4 regions of the Arthrobacter sp. Rue61a genome follow, and region 4 is predicted to be linked to each of the others. Evidence: riboswitches for the same ligand, from Rfam matches in the RefSeq annotation. Region 4 holds a riboswitch; each other region holds the start of a gene.
The links. A riboswitch is a leader RNA that binds a small molecule or an ion and turns the genes downstream of it on or off. The one in region 4 is predicted to bind cyclic di-AMP.
Positions count from the first base shown of each region.

Region 1: linked by a shared signal. The riboswitch ahead of ARUE_RS03810 (aggregation-promoting factor C-terminal-like domain-containing protein) and the one ahead of ARUE_RS04905 (NlpC/P60 family protein) in region 4 are both predicted to bind cyclic di-AMP.
Region 2: linked by a shared signal. The riboswitch ahead of ARUE_RS01925 (NlpC/P60 family protein) and the one ahead of ARUE_RS04905 (NlpC/P60 family protein) in region 4 are both predicted to bind cyclic di-AMP.
Region 3: linked by a shared signal. The riboswitch ahead of ARUE_RS20070 (hypothetical protein) and the one ahead of ARUE_RS04905 (NlpC/P60 family protein) in region 4 are both predicted to bind cyclic di-AMP.

Region 1 is NC_018531.1:786,545-794,304, reverse strand. Features, by position in the region: gene ARUE_RS03830 (SixA phosphatase family protein) at 1-101, opposite strand, end outside; gene ARUE_RS03825 (winged helix-turn-helix domain-containing protein) at 346-1,212, opposite strand; gene ARUE_RS03820 (response regulator transcription factor) at 1,887-2,627, shown strand; gene ARUE_RS03815 (sensor histidine kinase) at 2,649-4,145, shown strand; cyclic di-AMP (ydaO/yuaA leader) riboswitch at 4,279-4,437, shown strand; gene ARUE_RS03810 (aggregation-promoting factor C-terminal-like domain-containing protein) at 4,441-5,304, shown strand; gene ARUE_RS03805 (dolichyl-phosphate beta-glucosyltransferase) at 5,516-6,607, shown strand; gene ARUE_RS03800 (pyridoxal phosphate-dependent decarboxylase family protein) at 6,611-7,760, opposite strand, start outside.
Region 2 is NC_018531.1:395,338-403,097, forward strand. Features, by position in the region: gene ARUE_RS01905 (hypothetical protein) at 1-340, opposite strand, end outside; partial or broken gene hutG (formimidoylglutamase) at 402-1,350, opposite strand; gene ARUE_RS01915 (NCS2 family permease) at 1,450-2,892, opposite strand; gene ARUE_RS01920 (copper resistance CopC family protein) at 3,007-3,639, shown strand; cyclic di-AMP (ydaO/yuaA leader) riboswitch at 3,814-3,981, shown strand; gene ARUE_RS01925 (NlpC/P60 family protein) at 3,985-4,779, shown strand; gene ARUE_RS01930 (NAD(P)/FAD-dependent oxidoreductase) at 5,006-5,698, opposite strand; gene ARUE_RS01935 (universal stress protein) at 6,117-7,154, shown strand; gene ARUE_RS01940 (PEP/pyruvate-binding domain-containing protein) at 7,174-7,760, shown strand, end outside.
Region 3 is NC_018531.1:4,396,397-4,404,156, reverse strand. Features, by position in the region: gene ARUE_RS20070 (hypothetical protein) at 1-1,184, opposite strand, end outside; cyclic di-AMP (ydaO/yuaA leader) riboswitch at 1,187-1,332, opposite strand; gene ARUE_RS20065 (ATP-dependent DNA ligase) at 1,583-2,647, shown strand; gene ARUE_RS20060 (DUF6480 family protein) at 2,651-2,914, opposite strand; gene ARUE_RS20055 (alpha/beta fold hydrolase) at 3,027-3,818, opposite strand; gene ARUE_RS20050 (maleylpyruvate isomerase family mycothiol-dependent enzyme) at 3,833-4,495, opposite strand; gene ARUE_RS20045 (helix-turn-helix domain-containing protein) at 4,514-4,933, opposite strand; gene ARUE_RS20040 (HPr family phosphocarrier protein) at 5,048-5,326, opposite strand; gene ptsP (phosphoenolpyruvate--protein phosphotransferase) at 5,357-7,057, opposite strand; gene ARUE_RS20030 (TetR/AcrR family transcriptional regulator) at 7,187-7,760, shown strand, end outside.
Region 4 is NC_018531.1:1,031,444-1,039,203, reverse strand. Features, by position in the region: gene ARUE_RS04925 (FdhF/YdeP family oxidoreductase) at 1-96, opposite strand, end outside; gene ARUE_RS04920 (molybdopterin molybdotransferase MoeA) at 148-1,506, opposite strand; gene ARUE_RS04915 (NTP transferase domain-containing protein) at 1,503-2,417, opposite strand; gene ARUE_RS04910 (HNH endonuclease) at 2,460-2,960, opposite strand; gene ARUE_RS04905 (NlpC/P60 family protein) at 3,178-3,957, opposite strand; cyclic di-AMP (ydaO/yuaA leader) riboswitch at 4,296-4,456, opposite strand; gene ARUE_RS04895 (M23 family metallopeptidase) at 4,603-5,439, opposite strand; cyclic di-AMP (ydaO/yuaA leader) riboswitch at 5,444-5,684, opposite strand; gene ARUE_RS04890 (iron-dependent transcriptional repressor DtxR) at 5,867-6,562, opposite strand; gene serC (phosphoserine transaminase) at 6,856-7,760, shown strand, end outside.

The DNA of each region.
Region 1 (7,760 bases), 240 kb from region 4:
CCGCGCTCCTCCAAGGGACGCTCATGATCAGGCACGCCCATGGGCCAATCTGCCTTGGCATGCCGCATGATCACCAGGCGCTTAATGTGATGGTCACTCATACCCCAACCCTATCCGCCCACGTTCTCTTCGGCCCGGGGCTTCCTGACCTTCTTTGGAAGAGAGCAGCCGGTCCGCCGTAACCAACTTTGACTTCCCAGCACCCCAGACACGCGGCGCAGCGGGTGTGTTGAGCGGGTTCCGCGGCCAATGTGGGTGGTGGCGGCACGCAGCCCTGCCGCGGGATCGTCCCGCCAAAGCGAAAGCGCCCGCCTCCTCACGGGAGACGGGCGCTATGTGCTGAGACTAGATCGAGTATTCGGGTGCTGCCCAAACAATAACTTCGGGGTGCTCGTAGAAGCGGTAGCCCTGGCCTCGGACCGTGCGGACGGTGTTGGCAAGGCGGCCGAGCTTGGAACGGAGGCGGCGGATGTGGACGTCGATGGTGCGCTCGTTGGGCACCTCTTCGGCGTTGCGCCACAGGCCCTCAAGGAGTTCGTCGCGGCCCACGGTGCGGGTGCCGTTCTCGACGAGGTAGTTGAGGAGTTCGAATTCCTTGAACGTCAGGTTCAGGGATTCGCCGTCGAGGTGCACTTCGCGGCGTGCGAGGTCGATCAGCACGCCGGACGGACGGGATTCCTGCTGCGGCGCCGGACGTGCGGCCTCGGTGCGCTGGCGTGCGGCAACGGTGGGGTCACCGAAGGTGGAACGCACGACGTCGAGTGCCGAGCCGGGTGCCCCGGCGGGGGCAACTGCGACGGCGGCGTAGCTCTCCGCGCCGGTCACGAGGGACTGAGCGTATGCCCGGATTTCCTGGGCGAGTTTGGCGATGGACGTTCCTGCAGCGGCTGCGGTTTCTTCGTCAATGCCCATGTAGAGGACAAACCCGCGGGCTACGTTGTCGTTGGCAACGGGGCGGAGCTTGTCCGACTGGGCAATCACAGGGGTGGGCGCCGTCATGGGCGCCGGCTCTGCTGTGGGGACTGCGCGCAACTGGCCGTAGGAGTTGGGGTTGTAGCCCTGCGGCACGTATCCCGGAGCCTGCTGCCCGGCTCCTTGTGGAGCGGGAGAGTAGCCGGGACGGTTGCCGAAGCCGGGGCGAAGCCCTGCGTTTGACGCGGCCTTGTTGGCGTTACGGACGGAGATGTGGACGTATCCAGATGCAACTGACATGGAGTGCTTACCTCAAAAGTGAATAGCCGTCATCGCGGCTTCGAATGCTGGTTGTCCCCGCAATGAGTTTGGGGAGGGGCGCCCAACGCTGGGCAAGGGGGCGAATGCCTGAAACTTCTTGGGGTGGAAAGTTAGGCTTGCATTCGACAACAGCGGTCATCATGGCCAGCGGGTGTGCTGGGCCAGGTTGCTGCGGCTGCAGGTGCTGTTGAGTTCTTGTTCACATTGGAAGTGTGCAACGTAACAATGGCAACACGCAAGTAACAAAGCGCGGAAACGTCCACATTTTGAGACGTAGAGGTCTATTGTGCTGCAAATCACAATTCCGCAGGCGTCATAAATGAACGCCATTTCATTCGGGTGAAGTAGGGATTATTGCTCCTCTGCTGAATTTTCTTCGACACTTCTGGCATTTTGAGCACCTCTGTTGCAGTGAACTCCCCTCAGGCGGAATCTCACGATCTGAAACACTTGTTGTCCAATCGCAGGCTGCTTTTCTCGCCGATTTTCTGGCCGAAATCTGCTACAAGCTGTAGAAAACAGAGGGAATCGGGAGATAAAGTTCCGCCGCCGACTTACGTGGCCCTGCACTCCCACCTCGCTAGGGTGGAGTTCACAGCGTCCTCACAGGACGGGCATAGCGCTGGCTTACCGGCAGAACGGAGAGTTGTCTCATGGCCTCCTCGCACTCCATGACCAACAACCTTCCCCAGCTGTCCCACCCGGACGGCTCACCGATCCGCGCCCTGGTGGTGGACGACGAACCCAGCCTTGCCGAGCTCATGAGCATGGGCCTGCGCATGGCGGGGTGGTCCGTGGCGGTAGCCGGCGACGGTCCGGGGGCAGTAAAGCTGGCCAAGGACTTCAGGCCGGACGTGCTGGTCCTCGACGTCATGCTCCCCGGCTTCGACGGCGTGGAGGTCCTCAACCGCATCCGCACCTTCGCGCCGGAAGTTCCGGCCCTGTTCCTTACCGCCAAGGACGCCGTGCAGGACCGCATTGTCGGCTTGGCTGCCGGCGGGGACGATTACGTCACCAAGCCCTTCAGCATGGAGGAAGTGCTCCTGCGCCTTCACCGCCTCGTCCAACGTTCCGGGGTGGCCGCCATGGACACTGCCGAGCTGGTGGTGGGTGACCTCACCCTCAACGTAGACACCCGGGAAGTAACCCGCGGCGGCGAGGACATCTCCCTCACCGCCACCCAGTTCGAGCTCCTGCGATACCTCATGGAAAACCCCAAACGAGTGGTCAGCAAGGCCCAGATCCTGGACCGCGTGTGGGACTACGACTTCGGCGGCCAGGCCAACATCGTGGAGCTCTACATTTCCTACCTTCGCAAGAAGATCGAAGCGAACCACCCGCCCATGATCCACACCATCCGCGGTGCCGGATACGTCATCAAGCCCGCGGACTAGGCGTTGAGCACACTTTCAGGAGTGGCCAAAAGGTCAGGTGCGGCCTTAGAGACACAGCGCAGCTGGCTCAACCCCTCCACGTGGCACCTGCGCACCAGATTGGTCCTGGTGGCCATGGCCCTGCTGGTCGCCATTTGCTCTGCCGTGGGAGTGGTCAGCTACGCGTCCATGGACATGGTCTTCAACAGGCAGCTCGACAGGCAGCTGGAACAGGCGTCCAGCCGCGCGAATGACTTCGGCAGGCCGCCGTCGAACTTTCCGTCACCCTCCGGAAGGCCTGATCCGCTGGAGGCGCGCGGCCAAGCGGCTGGCACGCTCAACGCGAGGATCAACGGCTCAACCGTGCGTAGCTCCGGTTTGATCGATGCCCAAGGTCACCGCGTCTCGCTTTCAACCGACGACGAGCAGGTGCTGCTCTCGCTCCCCAGGGACAACGGGCCAGTGGACCGTTCCCTGTCCAACGGCGACTACCGTCTGGTAGCGGTCGAAACCGCGTACGGCGACGTGATTGTGACGGGCCTGCCGCTGGCGGACAAACAGAGTGCGGAGGCCTCGCTCGTGTGGACCATGGTGCTGGTTTCGCTGGGCGGCCTGGTGGTGATCGGCCTGGCCGGCACCGTGATCATCCGCCGCACCATGCGTCCGCTGGAGCAGCTCTCCGAAGTGGCCACGAAGGTTTCGCGGCTGCCTCTCGACGCCGGTGAGGTGGCACTTGCGGTGCGCGTACCGCCGTCGGCTTCTCATCCCGGGACGGAAGTGGGCAGTGTCGGCTATGCCTTGAACCAAATGCTGAACAACGTCTCCAGCGCTTTGGAAGCCCGCCAGGAAAGCGAAACGAAGGTGCGTCAGTTCGTGGCCGATGCCTCGCACGAGCTGCGGACTCCCCTGACCGCCATCCGGGGCTATACCGAGCTGCTGAGGATGACCGAGAACTTCACCGAAGACGGCCGGAAGTCGCTGGCTCGCGTCCAAAGCCAGTCCGAGCGCATGACCACGTTGGTGGAGGACCTGCTGCTGTTGGCGCGGTTGGACGAGGGCCAACCCGTGAAAGTTGAGGATGTGGACCTCACTCAGTTGGTGATCGAGACGGTCAGTGACGAGAAAGTCATGGCACCCGATCACATCTGGCAGCTCCAGCTCCCGGACGAGCCCATCACGGTCCGCGGCGACGCCACGCAACTGCATCAGGTGCTGGCGAACCTGCTGTCCAACGCCCGCAAACACACCGACCCCGGCACCACTGTGGTCACCGGCGTCATGCTCTCCGCCGATGGCAGCGCCGTGGTCAGCGTGACGGACAACGGCCCCGGCATTCCGGAAGATTTCCAGGGCCGGATTTTCTCGCGATTTGCCCGCGCCGACGCCGCACGATCGGGCTCTGAAGGCACCTCCGGACTCGGCCTGTCCATTGTGGAATCCATTGTTTCAGCTCACGGCGGTAGCGTGGAAGTGACCTCACGGCCGGGGCGCACGGAGTTCGCCCTTCGACTTCCCACGGTGAGCACCGAAGGCCTGTAACGAATCGGGCAAGGCGACTCACCGGCGTCGTGATCTCTGTTACCTAAATGTGACTTCTGCGGAAACCTCCTGTACCGTCGAAAGGGTGGGTCGCCCCTAGCAGGCCCACATCCGGGATGCGCCGAGCTCTGCCACTTCCCGGAGTCCGTTCTTTCTCCGAGGCAGAGACGGGGGACCCAGAGTCTCCGGGCCAGGCTTTTTGCCGGCCCTTGGGGTGAAGCCGCAGCGTGATGCGCGGCCGGATGACCTCATCCGAACCCGACAGCTAACTCCGCAGGCGCTGAGAGGTAATCACATGTCTGAATTTAACGATCAGACGCGCCCTTCCGCGCGTCGCCGCGACGAGAACAACGCACCGCTCACCAAGTCGCAGTCCGTCCTCAAGAACGCAGCCCGCCAGGGTAAGTCCGGCCACCGCATGTCCGTCGTAGCCGGTGTCGTGGCAGCTGCACTGGGCGTTGCATCGCTCGGAACCGCCGCCAACGCCGCACTGACCCTCCCCGAGGCAAGCCGCGTAGCCGGAACCCAAGCGAGCGCCCAGGTCAACTCCAACAAGTCGGCTGAGATCTCCGCTTCCCTGAATGCTGCCGCCGAAAAGGGCGCAACTGACAGGGCCGCTGCTGACGCTGCTGCCAAGGCAGCCGCTGAGAAGGCCGCTGCCGAGAAGGCTGCCGCAGACCAGGCCGCCGCCGCACAGGCTGCTGCTGAGAAGGCTGCCGCCGATCAGGCCGCCGCACAGGTTGCTGCTGAGAAGGCTGCTGCTGACGCTGCCGCCAAGCAAGCAGCCGACGCCGCTGCTGCCGCCGCCGCCGCGGAAGCCGCAGCAGCTGCTGCAGCACCCAAGGCTGTTGACGACCCCGCTGCTGCCAAGGCCTATGCACTCAGCATCCTGGGCAACTACGGTTGGGGCGCCGGTGAAATGGCTGCCCTGAACACGCTGTGGGAGAAGGAATCCAACTGGAAGACCACGGCGATGAACGCTTCCAGCGGCGCCTATGGCATTGTCCAGTCCCTGCCGGCCTCCAAGATGGCCACTGCCGGCGCTGACTGGGAAACCAACTACCAGACCCAGATCAAGTGGGGCCTGAACTACATCAAGGAGCGTTACGGATCCCCGTCCGCCGCTCTGGGCTTCCACTTGGCCAACAACTGGTACTAAGCCGAGCCGCTTGATCGCCGCGCCCGTTGCCGCCGTTTGCACCAGTACCAACTGGAGCGAATGGCGGGAGCGGGCGCGGCTTTTGCCGTTTCACAGCTGTGGCGCGTGGTTCACAGCTCCGGCACGTGGTTCACAGCTCCAGCACGTGGTTCACAGTGAGGTCACAGCTACCGCCTAAAGCGTTCATAATCGGCGGTCCCATGCTGGATACATGACGCTCACAGATCCCACCACCAGCGCTTTGGCACGAAGGACTCATTCGGCTCGCTTGCGTGGCGCGGCGTTGCCCACTGGTCACCCGGCTCTCCTCCAAGGCCAGACGGGTCCGAGCCCCCAGCCCCGGCGTCTCCCCGTTGACACCAGTGTTGTGGTTCCCGTCCTGGACCTCACCGTCCCTGTCTACAACGAGGAATCGCGCCTGGAACACAACCTCCGCCAGCTGCACGGGCATCTGACGAGGTCCTTTCCGCACACGTTCCGGATCACCGTGGCGGACAACGCCAGCACAGACAGCACGCTGAGGATTGCCGAGCGCCTTGCCCGTGAACTCCCTGAACTGACGGTGGTCCGGTTCCAAGAGAGGGGACGCGGGAACGCTCTCCGCCAGGTCTGGCAGTCGTCGCCGTCACCTGTGCTTGCCTACATGGAAGCGGATCTGTCCACGGACCTCTCCGCGCTGGCGCCCCTTGTGGCACCGCTGATCTCCGGCCACTCGGACCTCGCCATCGGCACGCGTCTGGCGCCGGGTTCCCGTGTCACCCGCAGTCCGCATCGTGAGTTCATTTCGCGCAGCTACACCTCGCTCCTTCGGACGGTCTTGGGGGCTCGTTTCTCCGACGCCCAGTGCGGCTTCAAGGCCGTCCGCGCCGACGTAGCGCACCGCATCCTCCCCCACACCACGGACGACTCGTGGTTCTTCGATACCGAACTTCTGGTGATCGCTGAACGCTGTGGTCTGCGCGTCCATGAAGTACCCGTCGACTGGACCGACGACGCTGACTCCCGTGTCGACGTCGTACGAACCGCCCTGGCCGACCTGCGCGGTATGGCGCGCCTGAACCGAAACCTGCGCCGCATTCCGGTCCACGAGCTTCGGCGTGAACTGGGAGTGAAAGCGATGTTGAGGGGCAGTCTGTCCCGGCGCGTGTTCCGGGCCTTGACGTGGACCTTGGCCTACGCTGTGGTTTTCCTTCTGGTCCGCAACGTCATGGACCCTTGGATGGCGAGCGTCGTGGCGTTGCTGCTCACCACTTGGGTAACGCGCCCGTTCCGGCGTTACGTGGTGCGGGGAAGCAACTTCTGAGCGCTACGCCTCCGGTTCGGCCTCCACCGCACGCCGGACCGCTGCGATGGACGCTGCAACATCCCCCGCGTCCGTGGACCAGTTGCTGACCGAGATCCGCAGGATCTCCCGGCCGCGCCAGGCCGAGCCCGACATCCACACCGCGCCCTCGGCCATGAGCCGTTGCGTGACGCGGTGCGTGCGGTCGTCGCTGCCGAAGCTCACCGAGACCTGCGTAAAGACGACATCATTGAGGACCTCGACGCCCGGGATTGCCGCGAGGCCCTCAGCCAACGCACGGGCGTTCGCCGCAAGCCGTTCAACCATGGCGATCACTCCATGGCGGCCCAACTGCCTGAGGGCGGCCCACACGGGAATGCCGCGGGCGCGGCGCGACAACTCGGGAACCTTCTCGAAAGGGTCCCCCGGTCCGGCGTCCGTTGCGATGAAGTAGCTCGTGTGGATGCTGAACGCCCGGCGAAGTGCTTCCGGGCTCGCAACGATCGCCAAGCCGCAGTCGTAGGGAACATTGAGTGTTTTGTGTGCATCGGTAGCCCAGGAGTCGGCGCCCTCAACACCAGCCAGCCGTTCCCGCAACGTTGGGCTGACGGCCGCCCACAAACCAAAAGCACCATCCACGTGCACCCATGCCCCGCGTTCATGGGCAACGGCTACAGCTTCCGCCATGGGGTCAAAGGCGCCGGAGTGCAGGTTACCCGCTTGCAGGCAGACCAACGATGGCCCGGGTTGCTCATCCATGGCAGCCGCCAGTGCCTCGGGCAGAATGCGACCCTGCTCATCAGCGTCCACTGGAACGCAGGCCCCCAACCCGAGATACCGGAGCGCCAGGTCAACGGCCGCGTGGCGCTCCCGTCCCGCGAAGGTGGTGATGCGTGGAGCACCCGAGAGGCCCAAGGACTGAAGATCCCAGCCCTCCTGATCCATAAGGTATTGGCGGCCAGCGGCCAGTCCCACGAAGTTCGCGGTGGTGGCCCCGGTGGTGAAGCCGACGTCGGAGGTTGCGGGCAGGTGCAGGAGGTCAAGAAGCCAGGCGGCGGCGGATTCTTCGATGGCAGCCGCAGCCGGAGTGGCGAAGCGGAGTCCGGTGTTCTGGTCCCATGCCGAAACCAGCCAGTCGGCGGCCATGGCGGCGGGCAGGGTTCCACCCATGACC
Region 2 (7,760 bases), 640 kb from region 4:
TAGCCGGCGCACCGTTAGCCGGCGCACCCGCGGCAGGAGACGTAGCCTGACCGCCGTGCAAGTGATCCAGGATTCCGATGCCGGGGAAGTATCCGCCAAAGGCGTCAAAGCCCAGATGCAGCAACTGCTGGGCCACGCCGGACAGGAGCAGCAGTAACAACGGCCCATGCACCCAGCGGGCAAGCAGTTGGGCGGCCAGGCAGCCGAGCGCGGCGAGGCCCAGGAGCACGGGTATGGCTGGTGCGCTGCCTCCGGCGACCATATGCGCGGCCAAGCCCAGGGCCACAGCTGCCAGCCCTGCAACCCAAGCCAACTTCTCCTGCACAAGTGGTGTGCGCATCGCAGTCCCTTCCTCCACACAGGCTATGTGGAGGAAGCCGGGCGGAAAAGGGGCCCGGGAGCTAAGCGAGGAGCGTGTTCACCAACCGTGCCGCAACCTTCGCGGTCCGGGAGTCGATGTCGAACTCCGGATTCAGCTCGGCCACGTCCAGGTGCAGCAACTTTCCGCTGGCAGCCACTTGCCGGCAGATCGCGCTGATCACCGGCAACGGCACACCGTAAGCGGCCGGCGCGCTCACCCCGGGGGCCACCGACGCCGGCATCACATCCAGGTCGATGGTCAGGTACAGCACGTCCACTCCCGCCAGGAAGTCAGCGACGAAGACCTCCGCTGCTTCCGGCGTGCACAGCTCATCAAGCAGGTACTTCACGCCCAGGTCCCGGGCGGTGTTGAAGAGCGTCCGCGTGTTGTTGGGCTCCGAAATTCCGACGACGGCGTACTGCAGTTCGCGTCCCGCGGCAGCTTCCGCGTGGGCCATCTGCAGGAACGGCGTGCCCGAGCTCGGCGTCGGCTCGTCCCGCAAGTCAAAGTGCGCGTCCAGGTTCAGCACACCCAAACGCTTGCCCCGGACCGCTTCGGAACCGGCCACGCCCAGATAGCTGGCGAACGCGGTCTCGTGGCCGCCGCCAAGCACAACGGTGAGGTTGCCGGCGTCGAGCAGTCCCGAAATGGCGAGCCCGGCGCGCTCTTGGCCCGCCTCCAGTGAGTCGTCCTCCACAACCACATCGCCGGCGTCGAACACGTCACGGTCAAGGTGGAAAAGCCAGCGGACCCAGCGCCGAACGGATCGCGGCCGGAGCCGCGGCGGCACCCACGCGTCCTTTGTTGCGGAGGACGCCGGCGTCGCTGCAGAAACCCAGCACGACGGCGGGACGCGAGGCTGCTGCGGCGGCGCACACGGTGTGGGGTGCTACGGCTTGCCACCATCTCCGGTGCTCGTTGCCCTCGCCGTCAAAACGACCCGTCCACGGAGTGGGGGAGACATCTACGGTGAGGGGCATGGTTTCCATGGTTCAAGCACACCGGACCCGGGCCCCGAAAACCAGCCGTTCCGCCGCGGGAGTGTCTGAAACCCCGGACTCACCCGAGCCCGGAAGCCCGGCGAGGGCTTACTTGACCCCGAGCAACTCTTCCACGGTTCCAATGCCGAAGAACAGCAGGAACGCCGCAGCCACAGCCCACATCAGCGGGTGAACTTCACGGGCACGGCCCTGGAACGTGCGGATCAGGACGTATGAGATAAAGCCTGCGCCGAGGCCGTTCGCGATGGAGTACGTGAACGGCATGAGGGCGATGGTCAGGAACGCGGGAATTCCGACGCCCCAGTCCTGCCAGTCGATCTTGCCCACCTGGGAGACCATCATGAAGCCCACAACTACCAGTGCGGGAGCCACGGCCTCGAACGGGACCAGGTTGATGAGCGGCGTGAAGAACATGGCCACAAGGAAGAGGGCGCCGGTGACGATCGAGGCGAGTCCGGTCCGTGCGCCTTCGCCGATGCCTGCGCCTGACTCGACGAAGATCTGGTTGGAGGAAACCGAGGCTCCGCCGCCCACGATGGCCCCGAGGGCGTCTACCTGCAGGACTCGGTCCACGTTGGGAATGTTGCCGTCTTCGTCCACGGTTCCGGCCTCGTTGGCCAGGCCCACCATGGTGCCCATGGCGTCGAAGAAGATGCTCAGGAGGATCACGAACGCCAGCAATGCTGCAGCGATGAAACCGAGGTGTTCAAACGCGCCCAACGGGTTGGCCTTGCCGATCAGGGATAGATCCGGGGCACCCCATTCGGTGAGCGTGGGAGCAACCAGGGACCAGCCGCGGGGGTTGACGTTGGTGCCGTCAAAGCTCGGGCCGATGTGGAGGGTGAATTCGAGGATGGCGGCCAGCGCAGTGGAGACGACGATGCCGATCAGGATAGCGCCGCGGACCTTGCGGACCACCAGCGCGATGGTCAGGATCAGGCCAACTGCGAACACGAGCGTCGGCCAGCCCATGAGCTTGCCGTCCACGCCCAGGCCCAGCGGGACGGTGGTTCCTGCGGCATCGGGGATGCGGCGGACAAAGCCTGCGTTGACCAGGCCGATGAGTGCAATGAAGAGGCCAATGCCCACAACAATTGCCGTCTTCAGGGCTTCCGGCACGGCCTTGAACACGGCAGTCCGGAAGCCGGTGAGCACCAGGATGAGCATGGTGATGCCGGACAGCACCACGAGCCCCATCATGTCCGGCCAGGTCAGTCCGGGGTGGGACGCCACCGTGACCGCGACGAAGGCATTGACGCCCAAGCCTGTGGCCACGGCAAACGGGTGCTTGGCCCACGCGCCCATGAGGATGGTCAGGATGCCCGCCACGAAAGCAGTGGTGGCTGCCACGGCTGTGAAGCCCAGGGACGCGCCGCTGGAGTCAGGTCCGGAGAGGATCAGTGGATTCAGCACCACGATGTAGCTCATGGCGAAGAAGGTCGCGAACCCGCCCCGAATTTCCCGAGAATACGTGGATCCGCGTTCGGAGATCTTGAAGTAGCGGTCTACTGCAGAACCTTGTTTCAGCATGAAGGTCTCCGGGGATCGAGGGGAGTTTGCTCTCAAATCCTATGTTGTCCGGTGCGGGCCCTCCGAACGATTCGCCTAGTCTGTAAGGAAGCCAACACTAGGAGAAACCGCCCCATGCGTACCATCCGCCCGCTTCTGGCCGCCGTCGTCGCTGCTCTTGCTTTTGCGTCCGCCTTGCTGTTTTCCGCGGCTCCGGCGTCCGCGCACGACGTCGCCGAATCAACCGCGCCAGCCAACGGTGCCAGCGTGGCGGAAGTCCCGGCGTCGGTCTCCATCACGTTCAACAACCGCCCTCTCGCGATTGGTTCCGGAGTCACTGTGACGGCCGGCGGCGAGAACTGGGCGGACGGCCCGGTGGAAATCATTGACAACCAGGCCGTTCAGAAGCTCCGCGAAGGCGCCCCCGCAGGGGAGTACACGGTGGTTTGGCGTGTGGTCAGCTCCGATTCGCACCCCATCGAGGGCACCTTTACGTTCACGGCCGCCGCAGGAAGCACGACGACGGCGAGCGGCCCGGCTGGGGCCTCACCGTCGGTCTCGGCTCCCTCAGCCGCAGTACCCACGGCGGGCACCGCAGCACCGGGGACGGGCGCCAGCGAGCCGGCCGCTGATGCCTCCCAGCCCTTCCCGTGGAGCATCGTCGGGTTGGCTGTTGTTGCTGTTGGTCTCGTTATTTATGTTGCTGTTACCGCACGGAAGAAGCTGGCAGCTTCAAACGACCCCGAGGGCGATACTCCCGCGGAATAGCGCGGTTTTCTACGTAGCTGCGAATATCTCGAAACGATTACCGCGACACGCCAGAGACCCATTTCCCGTTACTTAAATGTGACTTCGACGGAATCATCGCGTACGGTAGTACCTGTGCCTGTTCCACGTAGCGGGCACTTCCGGCCTGATTGCCTAGCTCTGCCGCAGTCCGGAATCCGTTCGCAGACAAACCTACGGCAGAGACGGGGAACCCAATTTAGGCCGCTTTCGAGCGTGCCTTGGGGTGAAGTCACGAAGCTTCCGCTGAACAGCGGGGGATAGTGGCCGGGTGACTCCCATCCGAATCCGACAGCTAACCTCGCAGGCATCGGGAGAGGCTCTTTCATGTCTTCACGCATTCTTCGCGGCCGTCGTAAGGCGGACAGCGTACGTCCTAATCCGTTCATCTCCATCTCGAAGGCAGTGGCCAGCAACGCTTCCGGCGCTGGCCGTCAGGCAGCTGTTATCGCAGCAGCCTCGGGCCTCGTTTTGACCGGTTCCATTGCTGCTCACGCAGCTGAGGCCCCGGTTCAGCGCGACTCCAGCCCCGCAACGGTCGCTGAGACCGTTTCCGAGGCACCCACCAAGGTTGTTACCGCTCTGGCAACGGCTACCGTCAACTTCGAGCGTCCCGCTGTTGCTTCCGTAGCAGCTCCGGTCATCGAAAAGCCGGCTCCCGTTGTTGAGGCTCCCGTAGTCCAGAAGGCAGCTGTCACCACCGCTGCTGCAACGGCTCCCGTCGCCGCCCAGGCTGCGGTTGCTGCTCCCGTGGCTGCCGCACCGGTTGCCGCTGCTCCCGTAGCTGCTGCCCCCGCCGTTGGCGGCGTCAATGCAGCCATGGTTGCCTCGGCTTACGCACAGATCGGCATCTTCCAGGACTGCACCGCCATGGTCGAGAAGGCCCTTGGTTCCGCAGGCATCCCGGTAGGCGACCTCGGTCCCATGCAGTTCATGAACTACGGCAAGGTCGTCAGCGATCCTCAGCCCGGTGACATGATCGTCCAGTCCGGCCACGTTGCCATCTACATCGGCAACGGCCAGGCAATCAGCGGTGGCATCAACGGCAACCAGACGGGCATCCACCCGATCAGCTGGTTGACCGCAACGGGTCCCCTGACCTACGTACGCGCTGGCGCATAAAGCCTCACGCTTCAGTTCAAAAACCGGCGCCTCCCAAGATTAACGTCTTGGGAGGCGCCGGTTTTTGGCGTTAAGTTCTGTTCATAAAAGTCCAGCGCGGGAAGTACGACGGCGGTTCTGCTGGCCTGCGTTGGTGAGGTGGCTTGTGTTGGTGAGGTGGCCTGTGTTTGCCGGACATGACCAGCCAGGCGATGGCGGTGCCGGGGGCTAGGCGACGGCGATGACGCTAGGCGATGGCGATGCCGGGACCTGCCGGCAGGGCTACCTTGGTGGAGATTGCCTGGCCCACTGCTTTGGCTTGCCGCAGCACTTCCTTGGGAGACGGGGTGATCAGGTCCCCAACGCCCACCAAGTGCATCCCCACCGCCCGCATGGCGGCCGCGAAGTTCTGGCCAACGGCTATTCCAAGTTCGGCGAGCATGCGGCGTAACTGGCTTTGGGCGCAACGCGTCACTACTACGTGGTCCGCCAGGAGGACGCCGTTGGCTGTGTGGACTGCCCACTGGCGTGGAGTGGATTCGAGGGGGCCGGATGCGTGGAGGCCTGTTCTCAGTCCGGCCGTGGTCATGCTGGCCGCCAGTCCGTACCCGATCTGGCGGGAGGGGTCCGCCCCCAGGAAATCGAGGCGTACGGCGCGGGTGGTGTTGCGAACGTCTAGTTGATGGTTGGCGGCGTAGTTCCGCAGGTGACGGAGGATCTCGTTGCGTTCCTGCATGGCGGTAGGATCGGCCACCTCGGTGCGTTGAAGCATGCCGGTGTGAACAGAAGGACCTGTGGTGGACAGTGCACCGAACCCGTCTACGACGATGGAGCCCACGCCGAAGCGGCTGAGCTCGCTGGCAACTGCCAAACCGGACAGGCCGGCTCCGATGACCACGGTGGTGGTGCGTTCCGTGGCGGAATCAGGCGTGAGTGACACTGCTTGGTTCCTCCTTGACGTGTGTGCCTTACGGCATCGCGTGGGATCGCGTCCGAGTTCCCCAAGCGGCCGCAAATAAATGGCCGGAGTGTGTGGTGTGAAACATGTTCGCCGGCCATTCGGTGACTCGAACACTACCGAACTTTTTCGGCCATGGATAGCCTCCGCGACTCCGCGTTTTGTGTGTTCGTCCGGAGCGCAATGTGGAAGGCCGGGAACCGAGCCCGGACCGTTATGCACATAGCCCGATGTCGCCTTGATTCGCCACTGCCGACCGAGAATAGTTGGGATTGGGAGGAGAAATTTCCGGGTTTCTCCTGCCCCGGCCATTGACAATGAAACAGTGAGGCAATCCGACGAGGAGAACCTCTGGCAGAATAGCCGGAACATCAAGCAGTAGGTGGAGAGGCAGGCCCCCATGGACCAGCACGGCAGACACAGTGAAGAGCCACAGGACGGCCAGGATCAGGCTGTGGAACCAGGTGGCATCGTGGTCGGAGTGGACGGTTCAGAGCACGGGCAATGTGCTTTGGTTTGGGCCGCGCGGGAGGCTGAACGTCGGCGCCTTCCTTTACATATCGTCACGGCATATTCCGTGCCCATCTTTGCCGCATCCGGGCTGGATGGCGGCTACGCAACAGTTGACGATTCCGTGATTCGCGAGGGCGCGGATGCGATCGTTCGGCAGGCCCTGGATAAGGTCTCCGGATATGCCATCGACGTCGATGCTTCTGTCGAGAACGGCGACGCCGCTGGTGTCCTGTTGGATCTTTCCAGCGAGGCCGCACTCCTTGTCTTCGGGAGCAGGGGTCGCGGCGGATTTGTTGGGCGTTTGCTTGGCTCGGTCAGCAGCGCTTTGCCCGCCCACGCCAAATGCCCCACGGTGACAGTCCCGCTCTACTGTGCCGATCGCCTTGGTGAAAGCACTGAGGACAAACACATCAAGGCTGAACATGCCAAGGCTGGCCCACGTACTGTGGAAAATGTGGTTGCCGTAGGCGTGGACGGTTCCGAGCAGGCCCGCGTGGCCGTGCTCGAAGCTGCCGAGCAAGCACAGCGCATGGGCGCGAAACTCCGGGTGATTTGTGCCGTACCTCAGTACAGCGGTTCCCTGGCATGGGTTCCGGCACCCTTGGACCGGGATGCCTTGTTTGCGGATATCAAAGTCCAGCTGGACGCCGGGGCTGATTGGCTCAGAAGCCATTTCCCTTCATTGCCCATGGAAACGGAACTCAGGGATGGTTCCCCCGTTGATGTTCTGGTGGAAACCAGCCGCAGCGTCGAGCTGGTGGTTCTGGGTACACGGGGCCGTGGCGGCTTCGCGGGGATGCTGTTGGGTTCAACATCGGACGGAGTCCTGCATCACTCCAAGGGGCCGGTAATGGTTGTTCCGGACCGTGACGATCCCAGACTCGCTGACCGCCACAAGTTTGGGCCTATGCTCGGCGCTGCTTAAGCCGGATCCTGTTACGTCCATGGACAAGAAACAGCCCGGGGAACCGTCACAGGATCACGAAGCCAGCCTTGGCGGGCCCGGTCCAGTGTTCGTTCTGGACATCGCCGCAATCCGTGGACCCATGCTGCCGGAGGTTGGCGGCAAGGCAGCCAATCTAGGCGAGTTGGCCAGCGTCGGCCTGCCGGTTCCGCGCGGATTCTGCCTGACAACTGCTGCCTACCGGCAGGCTCTCTCGGGTGTGGGCTTGGAGCCTGTCTTTGCGGCTTTGTCGGAAGCTGATGCGGCCGGCATGGACCAGCTCAATGAGCTTGCCGCCCGCGCCCGGTCTTTGGTGATCGAGGCCGGGGTGCCGGCCGAAATCGCCGAAGCGGTGCGGTCTGCATACCAAAATTTGGGCGCCAACGTACCCGTCGCCGTGAGGTCCTCGGCCACCGCAGAGGACTTGCCGTTCGCAAGTTTCGCCGGACAACAGGACACCTTCCTGAACGTTGTGGGCGTGGATGCAGTCTTGGATGCCGTGAGCCGCTGCTGGGCGTCGCTCTGGACAGACCGCGCCGTGGCCTACCGGACCACTAACGTGATCGACCACGCAACTGTGGCCTTGGC
Region 3 (7,760 bases), 1.4 Mb from region 4:
GGCGTGGGTGTCACCGTGGGCGTCGGCGTGGTGATCGTGTCCGACGGCACCTCGCTCGGCGCAGGAGCCGGCTGCGTGGGGACCGGGCTGGCAGCGCCAGGCGCGGCCGGGACAGAGGACGGTATGGCTGAAGGAACCCATACCGGGTCCGCGAGGGATACCTTGGGGGTTGCAGTCGACGACGGCGACACGGCCTGAGGTGCTTCCGCCACCGTTGCCGGCTGGCCGGCCTCCGAAGTCTCCGTTGCTGTTGACGAAGCTGACGGCGATGACGCCGTGGAGTAGGACGCCCTGGGCGCGGGCGACGCCGAAGCCGAGGTGCGGCCATCGCTGCCGCTGGCTTCCTGGACCGGGGTCTCCTGGCCGAAGAAAGGAAGCTCGAGGGCCTGCCCCAACGTTCCGGCCGTCAACACGAGGCCAAGGGCACCGGCAACCACGGCCATGCGCTGGCTCATGTGTTTGACCGACGCGGCTTTTCGCAGCGCGGCATGAGGTTCGCGGCCAAATGAAGACCCCGCCCCGAAGTTGGACCTGGTTGCTGTGCGCGCGGCAGGCTGTCGAACGTCCTTGCGGCTGGCCAAGGACGCCGATGCCGTCGCGGCTGCAGCAACCTGCGCCGGGGACTTGCCGCGCGGCGACTCCGCGCGGGCGGCCACCACAGGAATAGCTGCGGTTGCGGGTTCCGAGGTCTCAGGCTGCACCACTGGAATAGCTGCGGTTGCGGGTTCCGAGGTCTCGTCTTCCTGGGAGCCCTGTGTCGTGGCGGCTGGCGGCACGATGGGAATGGCCGCGGTGGGAGGTCCCGGTGTGGTGGACGCCGGCGCTGCAGCCTGAGCGGCCTCAACGGCGGGAATCGCCGCAGTTGCCGGTTCCGCCTGCTCGGTCGCGGACTTTTCGGGGGCCGATAGTTCGGGCGCGATCACAGCCTGGGCTGCCCTCTGCCGCTCGGCCGCACGAACCTCCGCACGAGTGGCGGGCATCGCAACCGTGGGCATGGCCGCAGTGGCGGGTTCCGGCGTCGTGCCTGTGTTCGTTGTGCCTGTCTTAACGGCGTTTTCGGGCGTCGCGGCGTCCGCCTGCGCGCTGGTGAGGAATCCGCTGGGTTGGGCCCGACGGCGTCCGGTTGGCTTGGTGCGCTCGCCTTCAGTCTGGGCGCGGCGCGGCTGATCCATGGTTGGGGACATGGTGGTTGCCTCTCAACGCCTTCGAGGTTAGCTGTCGGGTTCGGACGAGGCCGTCCGGCCGCCTAAGCGGCTTCACCCCAAGGACTTGAAGTAAGTCCGGGAACTTTTGGGTCCCCCGTCTCTGCCGCGGGTCTGGCGGATCCCGGATTGCGGCAGAGCTCGGCGTCAATCCGGAAGCGGCCCAGCGGAGATACGGGTCGCCCTACGACGGTACATGAGCCGGAAAGTAAAGTCACATTAATGTAACGGGCGGTAGGTCTGAGCAAGCGAGGGGGTTCTATGACTTAGGCTTCGGGGCTGGCGCCGGGGCAGGTAGCTCATGCTGGATCTTCTGGATCGAGCGAGATATCCATGGCCTAACACTAGCTTCGCGGTGCACCGGCAGGTAGACATTGTCTATGGACCTGCCTGTGATGCCACCCGTCTCGCCCATGCTCGCCAAATCCGTTCCGACAATCCCCGATGTTGGGCACTACGAGCCCAAATGGGACGGGTTCCGGACCATCGTCTTCAAGGATGGCGACGAGATCGTCCTGGGCAGCCGCAACGAGAAGCCGATGACCCGCTACTTCCCCGAGGTGGTGGAGGCGCTCAGGAAGAACCTGCCGGACAAATGCGTGATCGACGGCGAGATCGTCCTGATCGAGGGCAAGAGGCTCGAATTCGAGGTACTCCAGCAAAGGATCCACCCCGCCGACAGCCGCGTCCGGATGCTCGCCGAGAAGACCCCGGCGTCCATGATTGCGTTCGACATCCTCGCGCTGGGCGACGAGAACCTCATGGACAAGCCGTTCTCCGAGCGCCGCGCCATCTTGGAGCGTACGCTCGCCAAGGCCGATCCGCCTGTCTATGTGACCCCCGCAGTGACGGATCTCGAGCGGGCGCAGGAATGGTTCGTGCAGTTGGAAGGCGCGGGACTGGATGGGGTGCTGTCCAAGCCGTTGGACGGGGCCTACCAACCCAACAAGCGCGTGATGTTCAAAACCAAACACGAGCGCACGGCAGACTGTGTGGTGGCGGGATTCCGTTGGCACAAGACCGCGAAAGTTGTGGGGTCGATGTTGCTCGGCCTGCACGATGACACTGGCCGGCTGCATCATGTGGGAGTGGTGGCATCGTTCCCTATGGCCCGCAGGGAAGCTTTGGTGGCAGAACTGGAGCCGTACCAGGTTGAACTCAGCGAGCACCCATGGGGTGAGTGGGCCAACCAGGATGAAACTGCCGGGGGTTCACGCATGCCCGGCGCCCAAAGCCGGTGGAGCGGGGGTAAGGACTTCTCCTTCGTGCCGCTGCGCCCCGAGCTGGTGATCGAAGTAAAGTACGACTACATGGAAGGCGACAGGTTCCGGCACACCACGCAGTTCCGTAGGTGGCGGCCGGACAGGACCCCCGAGAGCTGCACGTACTCGCAACTGGAAGAGCCTGCCGACTACGATCTCGGGGAAATCCTGAGGCTGCCCTAGCCCCTACTCTTCGTGGCCTTGGTCGCTGCTCATGCTGCCCTCGGCCGGTGGGGTTTCGCCCGGAGGCACGCCGCCGCCCGGCTCCAAGCCTGTGACATTTCCGTCGAGGGGATCAGGGTTGGCGGAAGCGGCGGGGTCATCGTCTTCGTCCTGGCGCATGTCCGGATCGTCGTGGATGCTGTCGGCATCGGAGGTGGTGTCGTAAGGCCCGGTTGCGCCGGTTGCGCCGAAGCCCTGGGTTTCTTCATTCGAGTTTTTGTCGGTCACGATCAGCCCTTTCGTAAGCAAACTTACTATTGTGCTTGCTTCGTCAGCCTAGCCGGGACGTGCTGACCCAACAAGGGGCGCCCAAGCCATGGGGCTGCGTCGTACTTTACCTTCAGCGGTGGGGAGTCGTGGCGGTGACGAAGCTCCGGATGGCATCCGCCACAGCCTTGGGACGCATGTGCTGAGCCACGTGCCCGACGCCCGGGATTTCCACCAGTCGCCCCTGGGCCACGGCCCGCGAAAGCCGCAGCGACCATTCGGGGCCCGCCACATGGTCCCGGCTCCCGCGCAGAACCAGCACCGGAACCTGGACTCCGGCGAGGCGTTTCTCCGTGGGGTATTTCATCATGACCGGCAGTTCCGTGAGGTACCAGCGAGGGCCGCAGCGGAGATAATCGGACATGACGATCATGTTGGACGTGGGGCTCTCGCGGAGTATTCCGTCCAGTGTCAGGGCCAGCGACTGCCGCCACACATTCTTGTGCCGCGAATCCACCACCGGCCCCATCAGTACCAACTGCCTGAGCTGCTCGGGGGCGTGCAAGGCCGCTTCGATGGCAAACTGCACGCCCATGGAGTGACCCACCAACACGTAGGAGTCGATACCGCGGGACTTCAGGGCCTCGGCAATGAACGCGCCGTATTCCTCCACTGAAAGCTGGCGCCCAGGCTTGGGAGTCCCGGCGAAACCTGGAAGGTCCAGTGAATACGTGGGCGCGTTCGCCGCGAGGACAGCATGCAGCCGCGCCAGATATCGATGCGACACCCCGATGCCGTGGATCAGGATATATGCGGGCTCGGACATGGGCCCGGCGTCCGGTTCCGGCGCAGGCGCGCCCTCGGTCCAAAGAATCCGGCCGGTCAGGCCCAAGACTTCGACGTCGGCAGAGAGTAGCGCGGTCATCTTTGCTCCTGCTTTCACTGAATTCCCAATTGTTGCAGGAAAACCGGTGCGCCCGGGCCACTCAATTCGTCGTCCCTCACGGGCCGTCCCGACACGGCAAGAAGCAGCGCGATCGCCGGCCCTTCAACTGCGGGACCATCCCCGTGGTCAAACGCGGTGTCGGTGGCAATCAAGCGCCAGCCCTGCGCGATCTCTTTGCCGCCGCCCATTTTGGTTGTAGTCCTGAGTTGGTACTTGAGGGCGGTGGCAACGTGGACAGGAGGGTACTCGCGGCGGATTCCGAGGGGGCGCCGGATATCCTCTCCGTGGACGAACGCCTCAACCAGCCGGGTAGCCAAGCTTGCCGGCGGACCCGAGGTCCGCGAAAGCACCGCGCGCAGCCCGTTCAACGTCTGCGCAGGCTCTCGTGTCTTTTCGCGCTCCACACCTACGGCGTTATCACGGTCAAAATCCATTCGGGAGGCAACCAGCCGGCGGATGAAGCTCAACCTCGTCGTCTTGGCGCTGTCGATTACGTGGGCCAGGACGTCGTGGACGTCCCAGCCGGGACACACGGACGGCGTCTGCCAGTGAGCTGCCGGAAGCGGCTCCAGATCCTGCAACAGGGCGCGGCGTTCATGGTGCACCACGGGCCAAACGGTCGAAAAGCTTGAAGCCATACCGCTATTGAACAGCATGCTGGCGACTCGGCGTGGCTAGCTGTGGGAATCGGTGGAGACGTCAGCTCCTGCGCTCGCCTCGGCCTGCTGCCTCTTCTTCTGCGTTTCCAGCCAGGCGATGATGGCGGCCTGCCGGATCCGACGATGCGTTCCCCGGTACTCCACCGGTATTTCGCCGCGATCGGTCATGTTGCGCAGATAGGTGTGAGAGATGCCCGCGAGCTCTGCAGCCTGGGATGTGGTGAGCATTTCCTCCACGCTGCTCACTGTCACCGTTTCGCCGCGGCTCAGTCTTGCGAGGAGGTCGACGACGGCGTCCCTGGCCTCGTTCGGCAGGCGGTGGACCGTGCCATCCACGAACACGGTGATGTCGTCGCTGTCCTGGAGGGAGCGCGCCAGATTCCGGGCGTCGTCGGCGGGCAAGCCAGGAGTGACGCGGGGAGCTATCAATGCCATGGCAGAAGCCTAGCCTGTGGGAGTGGGCTGCCCGATTCGGGGGTTCCCTGCGGGTCATGCCGGGCGCACGGCACTGTTGGCAGGGAACCATCGAAACGGCCGCCCGGGCAAAAACTACTCTGCGTCCAGGTCCGTCTCCAGCAGCTTCACCAGTGCGTCCAGCGCAGCGTCGGCTCCGTCGCCCTCGGCCCGCAGCACAACGACGTCGCCCTTAGCGGCGCCGAGGGTCATGAGCGAAAGGATGCTGGCGGCGTCGAGGGCGTCATCGGCAGAGTCGCCCTGCATGGCGATGGTGACCTCCACGGGCTGCTCGCCCGCGGCTTCGGCGAACAAGGCGGCGGGACGGGCGTGCAGGCCGGAGCGGCTGGCGATGGTGGCTGTGCGTTCGGGCATGGTTTCTCCTTCGACAGAAACAGACAGGGTTTAGAGGCCGAGTTCTTCGAGCACGGGCAGCTTGGCGCGGACCCAGTCTCGGGCTTCGGTGGCGCTGGGCGCGGAAAGGGCCAGGCGGGCCAGTTCCTGGGCCTGCTCCAGCGTGACGGTTTTCAGCACAGTCCCGACGGCGGCCAGGGAGCGCGCGGTCATGGACAGTGTGGTGACGCCCAGGCCGGTCAGCACGACGGCGAGAGCCGGGTCAGCTGCTGCCTCACCACAGACACCCACGGGCTTGGCAGTACCTTCGCGACCAGAGCTTTCCTGCTCCGCACCTTCGACGGTGAGCTGCACGAGCCGAAGCACGGCAGGCTGCCACGGAGTGTTGAGTTCCGCGAGGGGTCCAAGCTGGCGGTCGGCGGCCATGGCGTACTGGGTGAGGTCGTTGGTGCCCAAAGAGGCGAAACCGACTTCGCGCAGCACGGTGGCAGCAGTCAACGCGGCAGAGGGAACTTCCACCATGACACCCGGCGTTTGGATTCCGGCGGCGGCACACAGTGAGGCGAACCGTCCGGCTTCGGCGGCGGTGGAGATCATGGGGGCCATGACCCAAACGTCTGCCTGGGACTCCGAAGCTGCCCGTGCAATGGCTTCGAGCTGGCGCTCCAGGACGCCCGGTGTGGTGAAATCGGTGCGGTAGCCGCGGACACCCAGTGCAGGGTTGGGCTCGGTGGCATCCGTGAGGAAGGGGAGGGGCTTGTCGGCGCCGGCATCCAAGGTGCGCAGCACAACCTTCTTGCCCGGGAACGCGTCAAAAACGGCCTTGTAAGCTGCGGCCTGCTCGTCCACGGAAGGTTCGGTGTCGCGCTCCAGGAAGCAGAACTCGGTGCGGAACAGGCCAACACCCTGTGCGCCCAGAGCGGCAGCTGCCACGGCGTCTTTGGCTCCGCCCACATTGGCGAGGAGCGGCACCAGGTGGCCATCCGCCGTCGTGCCGTTTCCGTCGAATTCGGCGAGGGTGGCGGAGGTTTCCGCCCAGGCCGTAGCTGCCGCACGGTGCTCGTCGGTGGGCGAAACGGCAATGAAGCCAGCCGCGCCGTCCACGTACACCTCGGTTCCATCCGCGATGTCGTCAACACCATGGGCTGCAACCACGGCGGGCAGGCCGAGCGAACGCGCAATGATGGCCGTGTGGGACTGCGGGCCGCCGCCTGAAGTCACCAGCGCCTGAACCACCGCGGGATTCAGTGTTGCGGTGTCGGCGGGAGCGAGGTCCTCGGCCACCAAGATGAAGGGCGTGTCGGAGGCAGGAATGCCGGGAGCGGAGACGCCGCGAAGTTCGGCCACGATGCGGGCGCGGACATCCAGGACGTCGGTGGCACGCTCGGCCATGTAGCCGCCCAGGTTGTGCAGCATTTCGGAGACGGAAGCGCCGGCTTCCCAGATGGCCCTTTCGGCCGACGACCCGGCGTTGATGAGCTTGGCAGCCGATTTCAGGAGCATGGTGTCCTTGGCCATCAAGGCAGTGGCTTCGAGGACGGCTTTGCCGTCGCCGGAAGCACTGTCCGCGCGTCCCTTGAGTTCGTCATGGACGGCTTGCGCAGCCGCTTTCAAGCCCGCGACGGCGTCTTCCGGGCTCACGTCCGCAGCCAATCGATCTCCCGACGGCGGCTCACTCACCGGCTTGGGCATCTGGCGGACGGAACCAATGATGCGGCCAGGGCTTACCCCTACTCCTTGGAAATTCTGCACTGAATCCTCTGTTCCTGCTTGTTGGTTCAGGCCCTCCGGCGACGGCACCGGGAGCCTCGAAAACTAGCCTACAAAATTCCTTTGTGAGCCACTTCATATAGCAACGCTATAGGTGCTAGGGTAGCGGTTATGAGTTTCGATGACCAGCTTCCGCCCAAAATTCGGTTGCTTCGCGCAGCTGCCGAATTGCTGGCGAATTCGGAGGGGTCAGCGGTCTCAACGCGCCAGATCACCAAGCTTGCCGGGGTCACGGCGCCAACGCTCTACCACCACTTTGGCGACAAAGAAGGCCTGTTCGACGCCGTCGTATCGGCCGGATTTGAAGAGTATGTGGCGGGGGAGCGGGATTTTGCACCGTCCGGGGAGCCCTTGGAAGATGTCCGGCGGATGTGGGACAACCACGTCCAGTTCGGACTCAGTCAACCCCATCTGTATCTGGTGATGTTCGGCAATATCCGGCCGGAAAGCCGCCCAGCAATCGTGGCCGATGCTGAAGCGCTTCTGGAGGAGATGCTGAACAAGGCCGCTATCTCCGGCCAGATCAACGTGCCGCCCCGCGAAGCGGCGCGAAGCATTCTGGCGGCCAACGTGGGTGTCACGCTCATGTTGATCGCAGAACCGGTGGAAGAACGGAACCTCGAGCTCTCAACGATGACCCGGGATTCCATGATTTTTGCCGTCTCCACGGACACCGCCCGTGGCG
Region 4 (7,760 bases):
AACAGTGACGGCTTTGAGGCCTGCCGCGGCTTGTTTGGGCGGGTGGATTTGCAGGTCATCTTCGTTGATGTCCTGTTCGGGAGCATGCCTGTTCATGAGTCCATCATTGCACTTTGTCATCAGGCGCAAGGCCTCCCGAGGCACGCCTCAGGCGTCCAGTGCGCTCCAGTCCACAGGGCCGGAAGGTGCCTTCCGCTGTTGCCGGGGCGCGGCTTTTCGGGTCTTGTCCTCCGGCGCCTTCGGCACCGGCAGCGCTTTACCCCAAGGCAACGCGAAAGCGGGCACCATCTCGCCCAGCTGGACGCCATGGGGCGGCACCACCATCACCCCGTCCGCACCTGCAAGGCCACGCATCATTCCAGGACCCGTGTGCTGCGCAGGCGACGCCAACCCGTACACCAGTTTGAACGGCATCAGGCGCGTCTGCCCGGGGTTTGCGTCAATGGTGGTTCCGCAGGGAACCTCGCCTACGTCTTCCAATCGACCGTGTCCCAAGGCAGCCAACAGGGGTGCGCCAACAGTAAACAAGGCCATCATCGCGGCCAACGGATTTCCAGGCAGTCCCAACACAAACCGGCCGTCGGGCAGTTCCGCCAACACTGCGGGATGTCCCGGGCGCATGGCGATGCCGTCGATCAGCAAGCTGCCACCTAGCTCGGCAACAGCCTTGCGGAGGTGGTCCGTTCCCGAGCGTCCCGTCCCGCCCGTAGTAATGACGACGTCGGCTGGCGGCTCCGCTTCACCATAGGGTTGCTCCGGTGTCAGCTCATCAAGAGGTGGCTCGGTGTCCTGGAGCGCGTCGATCCACTCCTGGTAGCTGTCGCCCACCCTGAGCTGTTCCCCTGCGATGCCGCCCAAGAGTTCCACCACCGCACCCAGTTGCGGGCCGAAGGTGTCCCGGACCTGACCGGGCAAGGGAACCCCCTGGGCCACGACTTCCGAACCCGTCAGAAGGAACCGGACCAGCGGCTTGCCCAGAACGTCCAGCTGGTCCAGGCCCGCAAGCGCTGCGAGGGCAATGTGTGCCGGATTTAGAACAGTGCCGGCTTTGAGCAGGACGTCACCCTCAGCGGCCTCTTCCGCAGCCTTGCGGATGTGTTGGCCGTTGCGAGGCTCCCCAGGTTTGGCGGTGCCGCCCAGGGCGAGAACCGGCAGGCCGTCGTCGTCAGTTGTGAGCACACCGCTCTCGCTCCGCAGGACTGCCTTGGCGCCGGGCGGTATCAGCCCGCCCGTAACAATGGGACTGGCCTGGTGCGGCGCCAGCCTCTGCCCGGGCTCACTGAGGATCCACGGACCGCTGCCGTTGACAGCCCATCCATCCATGGCTGATGAAGCATAGTGCGGCATATCCTGCACGGCCAGGGCGTCCGAGGCCAAGGTGCGGCCGAGGGCAGAGCCGAGCGGCACCGGCCCCGGCGGGATCGGGGCAGCAACATCGAACGCGCGCTGCCGGGCCTCATGCCATGTGTGTGCCGCGTGATGGCCCTCGTTGGGGGCCCCTGTCATTCCGGGCCGGTCCCGGACTCCGAGTACTCCTTGGCCACTTTGCGGGCCAGCTCCAGGGCGGCATTCATGGACGCATCATCGCTGGCCTGGCCGATGCCGCGGGCCATGCCTGCCGCATATCCGGCAATGAACGTGGTCAGGGGTGCGGCGGGGCGTACCACCGAATGCGCTGCTACTCCGGCGACAGCGAGGACCTCGTTGACGTCCACTTCCACGCCCTCAAGCTCGAAAGCCTGCAGCAGTGTGCGGCACCACTCCTCGAGCGTCTCTTCCTGGCTCTTCACGTCCGCCTCCAACTCGTAGTCAATGCCCAAGGCCGCGGCGTCCTCCCAAGTATCCACGTCATCCGTGGACCCCGCGGGAACGTCAACGTCCAGCACGTTCAGCCTAGCAAGCAGCCGGAACACTGAAGAGTTCGTTAACCCGGAACCTTCGGACGCTACGGCCACTTCCCGTTCCAAGGCGGCTGTACTGTAAGCCCCCAGGAGTGGTTGCTTGCGCCCGTCAGGAGAAACAGCCATGGCTCCTTCCACGCCGGGAACGGACGCTAGGGCGGCCCACAGAAGGTCAACACCGCGGGAAGCATGCGGCATATCGCAGGCCAGCACCAGCGTCCACGGCGTGTCCGATCCACTCTTCCTCAGCGCAGCCATGCCGGCCGCAATGGCCGCGGCAGGCCCGGCGAACGCCGGCTCCTCCCGCGCCCGCAGGACATCATCCGGCAAGCGTCGGCCGTCCCTTGACTCGTCGCCGGGAGCATCCGGCCCCACCACAACCACCGCCGAAGCACCCCGGGCGGCCTGCAGGGCATGCGAAAGGAGGGTGTCGCCGTCGTACTTCAACGATGGCTTGGGCACCCCACCGAGGCGGGTGGCGCGGCCACCCGCCAAAATCACGGCATTGAACTCCATCCGCCCAGATTACCCGGGCATCCGGGGCTCAGCAGAAATCGATCAGGCAGCGGATTCCGGCAACAGGAACGGGTCCCAGTCCGGCGCAGGTTTCTCGAGTTCTTTGATCTGCCACATGGTTCCCTGGGGCACACCGGGTTTGAAACGGAGCTTCCAGCCCATCTCAGCCAGCGTGTGGTCGCTCTTGGCGTTGTTGCATTTCAAGCACGCCGCAACCAGGTTTTCCCAGGAATCCGCGCCGCCCCTGGATTTGGGGTGGACGTGGTCTATGGTGTGGGCTGTTTTCCCGCAGTAGGCGCAGCGATGGCCGTCGCGGCGAAGTACCCCGCGGCGACTCACGGCGGTGATCCTGTTGTACCGGGGACGGATGTAGCGGTTGAGAAGGATCACGGAAGGTCTTCCGAGAATCTCCTGTGGCCCGACGACAGGCTCGTCGCCTTCGGCCACTACGCTAGCTTTCCCAGTCAGCACAAGGACCAGCGCCCGGCGGAATGTTATTACCGCCAGCGGTTCATATCCAGCATTCAGAACGAGTGTGCGCATGCACGTACCTCTTCACGGCCGCACCCGTCAGGGGCACGAGGGCCGGCTGCCCTCTGCTTGTACGGGCTGTGGATCGACACCATAAGGGTAAGCACTTATATGCCGTATCAACGAATTTTTTTGTGATGTCGTGTGCGGTGTCGGCAAGAGTTCATGCGCGGTTAAAGCAGAACACCCCGCCGGCCGAAGCCTGCGGGGTGTTCCTAAGCTCTGAGAATTAGCCGTTGACGCGGATGAAAACCGGGCCCGAGCCCACGTTGGCGCTGAACAGTGCCGTGGTGGATCCGTTCCATCCACCGTGGACTGCCTGGCCGTTGCCGACGTAGACAGCGATGTGGGCCTGTCCAGCCAAACCACCGTTGGCGTAGTAGGCGAGGTCACCGGGCTGGGCTTCTGCTGCACTGACAGTGCGGCCCAGGGAAAGATAGCCGGCGGGCCAGTCGTGGAAGTTGATGCCCACGGCCGCCAGGGAGTTGGTCACCAGCATGGTGCAGTCCTGGGTCACGCCGATCTGGGCGTAAGCAGCCGCAGCGATGGCTGCCCCGAGACCGCTGGAAGCCGCCGGAGCGGGGGTCGGGCTGCTGACGGCAACGGTCGCGGTGGCTGCCGGAGCGGCCGCCGGGGTTGCTTGTTTGGGCTCAACCTTGGCTTCAACCTTGGCCTGAGCTTCTTCGATCACAACGGGGGCCGGGGCTTCCTCCGTGGTGACAACGGGGCGCTCGTAGGAGATGGCCACCGTGGAGTCCGCGGCGATGGTGGCCTGGACTACGGACTGCACGTCCAGAGTGGACGTTGACGTCGATTCACGATCCACGTTGGTCTCGGCAGCGTTGGCGGCGATCCCACTGGTCAGGACCAGGCCTGAAGCTGCAGCGATAACTGCTGCCTGGCGGCCAACGCCACCGGCGTTGGTGGTGACGGCCTTGGCGATGACGGAAAGCGAGCTGGTCTTGGGGGCCTCAGCACGGTGCCGCGCAACCTTGTTTGCACTGGTCATGATTTTCTCTTTTCGTATCCGAGTGCAGTTGGGGTGCACACGGGTAGTGGGTTGGCCAACATGGGGGCATGCTGGACGACCCCGAACCGGATTATTTCTAGCGGAGGGTGAAACGTGAGGATGAAGTCCCGGTGGACGCTACGGAGTGCAGCAGCGTTGACGTAGGGGATGCTGATTCGGGCCTGCTGAGAGCGGAGGCCGAGGCTGCTGCCGGTACGGGCGCCAGATGGCGCAAGGTACCTGCCGTGAATGATGCAGCCTTGCAAAGGGTGTTCGACGGGTTCGCGCGAACCGTTGGGGCGCTAAGCCGCGCAGGGGTAGTGCATGATGACACGTAGGTAGCCTCTCCCAGTGCCTGCGAGGTGAGCTGTCGGATTCGGATGGGAGTCATCCGGCCACGCTGCTTCCACGGAAGCTTTGCGACTTTACCCCTAGGCCTTCTTTCGAAGACCGGAAGTGGTTCCCCCGCCCCTGCCAGACGATTTTGCGAACGGACCTTGAGCGGTGGCAGAGCTAGGCAATCCACTCAAGTGCATCGGCCCCCTAAAAAGCCGATGCGCTCTGTACGCTACAACAGTTGGACCTGAATGTCACATTCAGGTCACGGCGCGTCTCGCTCATGCGAGAGGCGACCATCGACTGGGATTAGAGCCAGCCCATGGGGTCTACGACTTCACCGTTGACCTGGACCTCGAAGTGGAGGTGGCAACCGGTGGAAGCGCCCGTGGTGCCACTCAGGGCCACGGTGTCGCCGCGGTTCACGGTCTGTCCTACCTGGACGGTGAAGGACGACAGGTGGTTGTACGTGGTTTCGAGGCCATTGCCGTGGTCGACCACCACGCGGTTGCCTCCGCCGTACTCGTGCCATCCGGCGAAAGTGACCTTGCCGGTAGCTGCGGCGTGCACAGCCGTGCCGCACTGGGCTACGAAGTCCTGACCGCGGTGGAAGTCACCGGCACCACCCGTGAGCGGGCTGATGCGGTAACCGAAGGGGGATGCCGTGGTGAGCGTGTCCAGGGGGCTGGCCATGGTGCCAACGGATGAGGCGCGCTGGATGCTTCCAGCAGACTGGGCGCTGAGCAGCTGCTTCAGCTTTCCATCGGGGTCCGCGGCAGTAGCGACTGCGGCGCGGCTGAAGTCGATCTTGGCCGACGCGGCAGCGGAAACCTCGGGCTGGCTGCCGGCGGGGGCGGCGACGGCGAGGGCCGATTCGGTCTGTCCTGATTCCGACGTGGCCATGACGGGGCTTGTAGCCGGCAGGCCGACAGTCAGGGCAAGCCCGGTGGCGGCAAGCGCAACTCCGGCCTTCTGCCCGACGCCGCTGGCAGCGGCGAAGTCGGCAACCTGGCGCAGCGGGCTCTTACGGCGGCGCACCTGACGCTCGGTGTCGCGGGGCCGGATCTCCGTTACGACGGTGGCTGGCCGCAGCTCAGCAGCGGGGCCGGACGCGCGGCGGCGACCCCTGACGTTCTGCGATGTCAAACTCTGTTCCTCTCTCAAAAGCCTGCGAAGTTAGCTGTCGGATTCGGGTCAGAGAGTACAAAGACCCGGTCCGCACGAGGCGCTCACGGCACACAGGTATCCCAAGAGGGACTTGCATACGTGGGCACTTCTGCTGCGGACTTCACCCCAAGGCTGCTTCTTTAGACAGCCGCTTGTGGTTCCCCCGCCTCTGCCAGTGGTGGTGACACACCTGATCCGCTGGCAGAGCTCGGCTCCGGATCAGGTAACGCTTTGGTATCAGCGCTAGTAGATAACTATAGGGGATGAAGGCCTGCGGTAATAAATTCGTTATCAACAGGAGGCCGCTGAGAGAAGGAGGCCTTTATCATCTTTTTCGGAAAACCGCAGGTCACACGCGCGCCGAAGCGGGCAAAGTGAGGTTTGACACGGTGCTTTGGGGCTTCGCTCAGCTGAGTGAGACGAAGACGTGCGCGGCAACTTCCGGAGGCAGCTCCAACGCGCCCTCAATACCGGGGACCCGTACTGAGATGTACTCGCCGACGCGCTCCAGCGAGACACTTGCGCCCGGACGGATTCCGCCTTCGTCCAACTGGGTCAGGAGCTCGGGCTCCACCTGGATGGGCTCCGCGAGGCGGCTGACCACCACACGGGAATCCGCGGCATAGCCGTCCATGGCCTGCAGAAGGTTGACATCGAGCCGTGGGAACGGCTGGCTGGCAAGGCCACCAAGCGCTTCGAGTCCGGGGATGGGGTTGCCATAGGGGGACTCCGTGGGATGCTCCAGGAGCTCGTAGAGCCGACGCTCCACCCGCTCGCTCATGACGTGCTCCCAGCGACAGGCCTCATCATGCACGTAGGCCCAGTCCAGACCGATCACATCGGCCAGGAGGCGCTCCGCGAGGCGGTGCTTGCGCATGACCTCGGTGGCGCGCTTCCGTCCCACTTCAGTCAGTTCCAGGTGGCGGTCGTTGGACACAATCACCAGGCCATCGCGCTCCATGCGTCCAATGGTCTGGGAAACAGTGGGTCCGGAGTGGCGCAGTCGTTCGGCAATGCGCGCCCGGAGAGCCACAATGTTTTCTTCTTCAAGCTCCAAAATGGTCCGAAGATACATCTCAGTGGTATCGATCAGATCCGTCATCCAGCTCAGCTCTCCTCGAACGCAGTTCCTTGCGTAATCTCCACCGTACCGCGTCCCTAGCAAGGGCGGACGGTGTGCACCGCCGCCCCCTGAACGCCAACCACCAGCCTAGCTTATTTGGAATTACTCTGGATAATTCCGGTCGCATTCGGTGAGCCCGCATTCCACGTAGCGGACTATGACGGCCGCAGGTTCCTGCGCGCGGGCCGTGTCAGGCAGAATTGGGGTGTCGAAGGGGCAGTTGATGCCCCATGCCACCTCCCATCTCTAGCCGACACCCATTGGAGCGCCACGTGAGCGACAACAGCATCACCATTCCCGCCGACCTGCTGCCCAAGGACGGACGCTTCGGCGCTGGACCGTCCAAGGTTCGCCCGGAACAGATCGAAGCGTTGTCTGCCGCATCGACCACCATCCTGGGCACTTCCCACCGCCAGGCTCCGGTCAAGAACCTGGTTGGTTCGGTCCGTGAAGGACTCAGCCAGTTCTTCCGCGCTCCGGAAGGCTATGAAGTGGTCCTCGGCGTGGGCGGCTCCACAGCGTTCTGGGACGTGGCCGCGTTTGGCCTGGTAGAGCAGAAGGCACAGCACCTCTCCTTCGGCGAGTTCGGCTCAAAGTTCGCCGCCGCCACCAACAAGGCACCGTTCCTTGATGCTTCCTCCATCATCAAGTCCGAACCCGGCACCCGCCCGGTGGCACAGGCCGAAGCCGGCGTTGACGTCTACGCCTGGCCCCAGAATGAAACGTCAACCGGCGTGGCCGCCCCCGTCAAGCGCGTCGAGGGGGCTGACGAAGGCGCCCTCGTCCTGGTGGACGCCACCTCGGCAGCCGGCGGGCTGGACGTGGACGTCGCCGAGTCGGACGTCTACTACTTCGCGCCCCAAAAGAACTTCGCTTCCGACGGTGGCCTCTGGCTGGGCCTCTTCTCCCCCGCCGCCCTGGAGCGCGCGGCACGGGTCAAGGCAAGCGGCCGCTGGATCCCGGACTTCCTGGACCTGCAGACCGCCATTGACAACTCCAAGCTGAACCAGACGTACAACACCCCGTCGCTGTCCACCCTGGTGACCTTGGACGCCCAGGTGCAGTGGCTCAACAGCAACGGCGGCCTGGACTTCGCCAGCAAGCGCACGGCAGACTCCGCCAACCGTATCTACTCCTGGGCCGAGGCATCCGAGTACGCAACGCCGTTCGTTGCCAA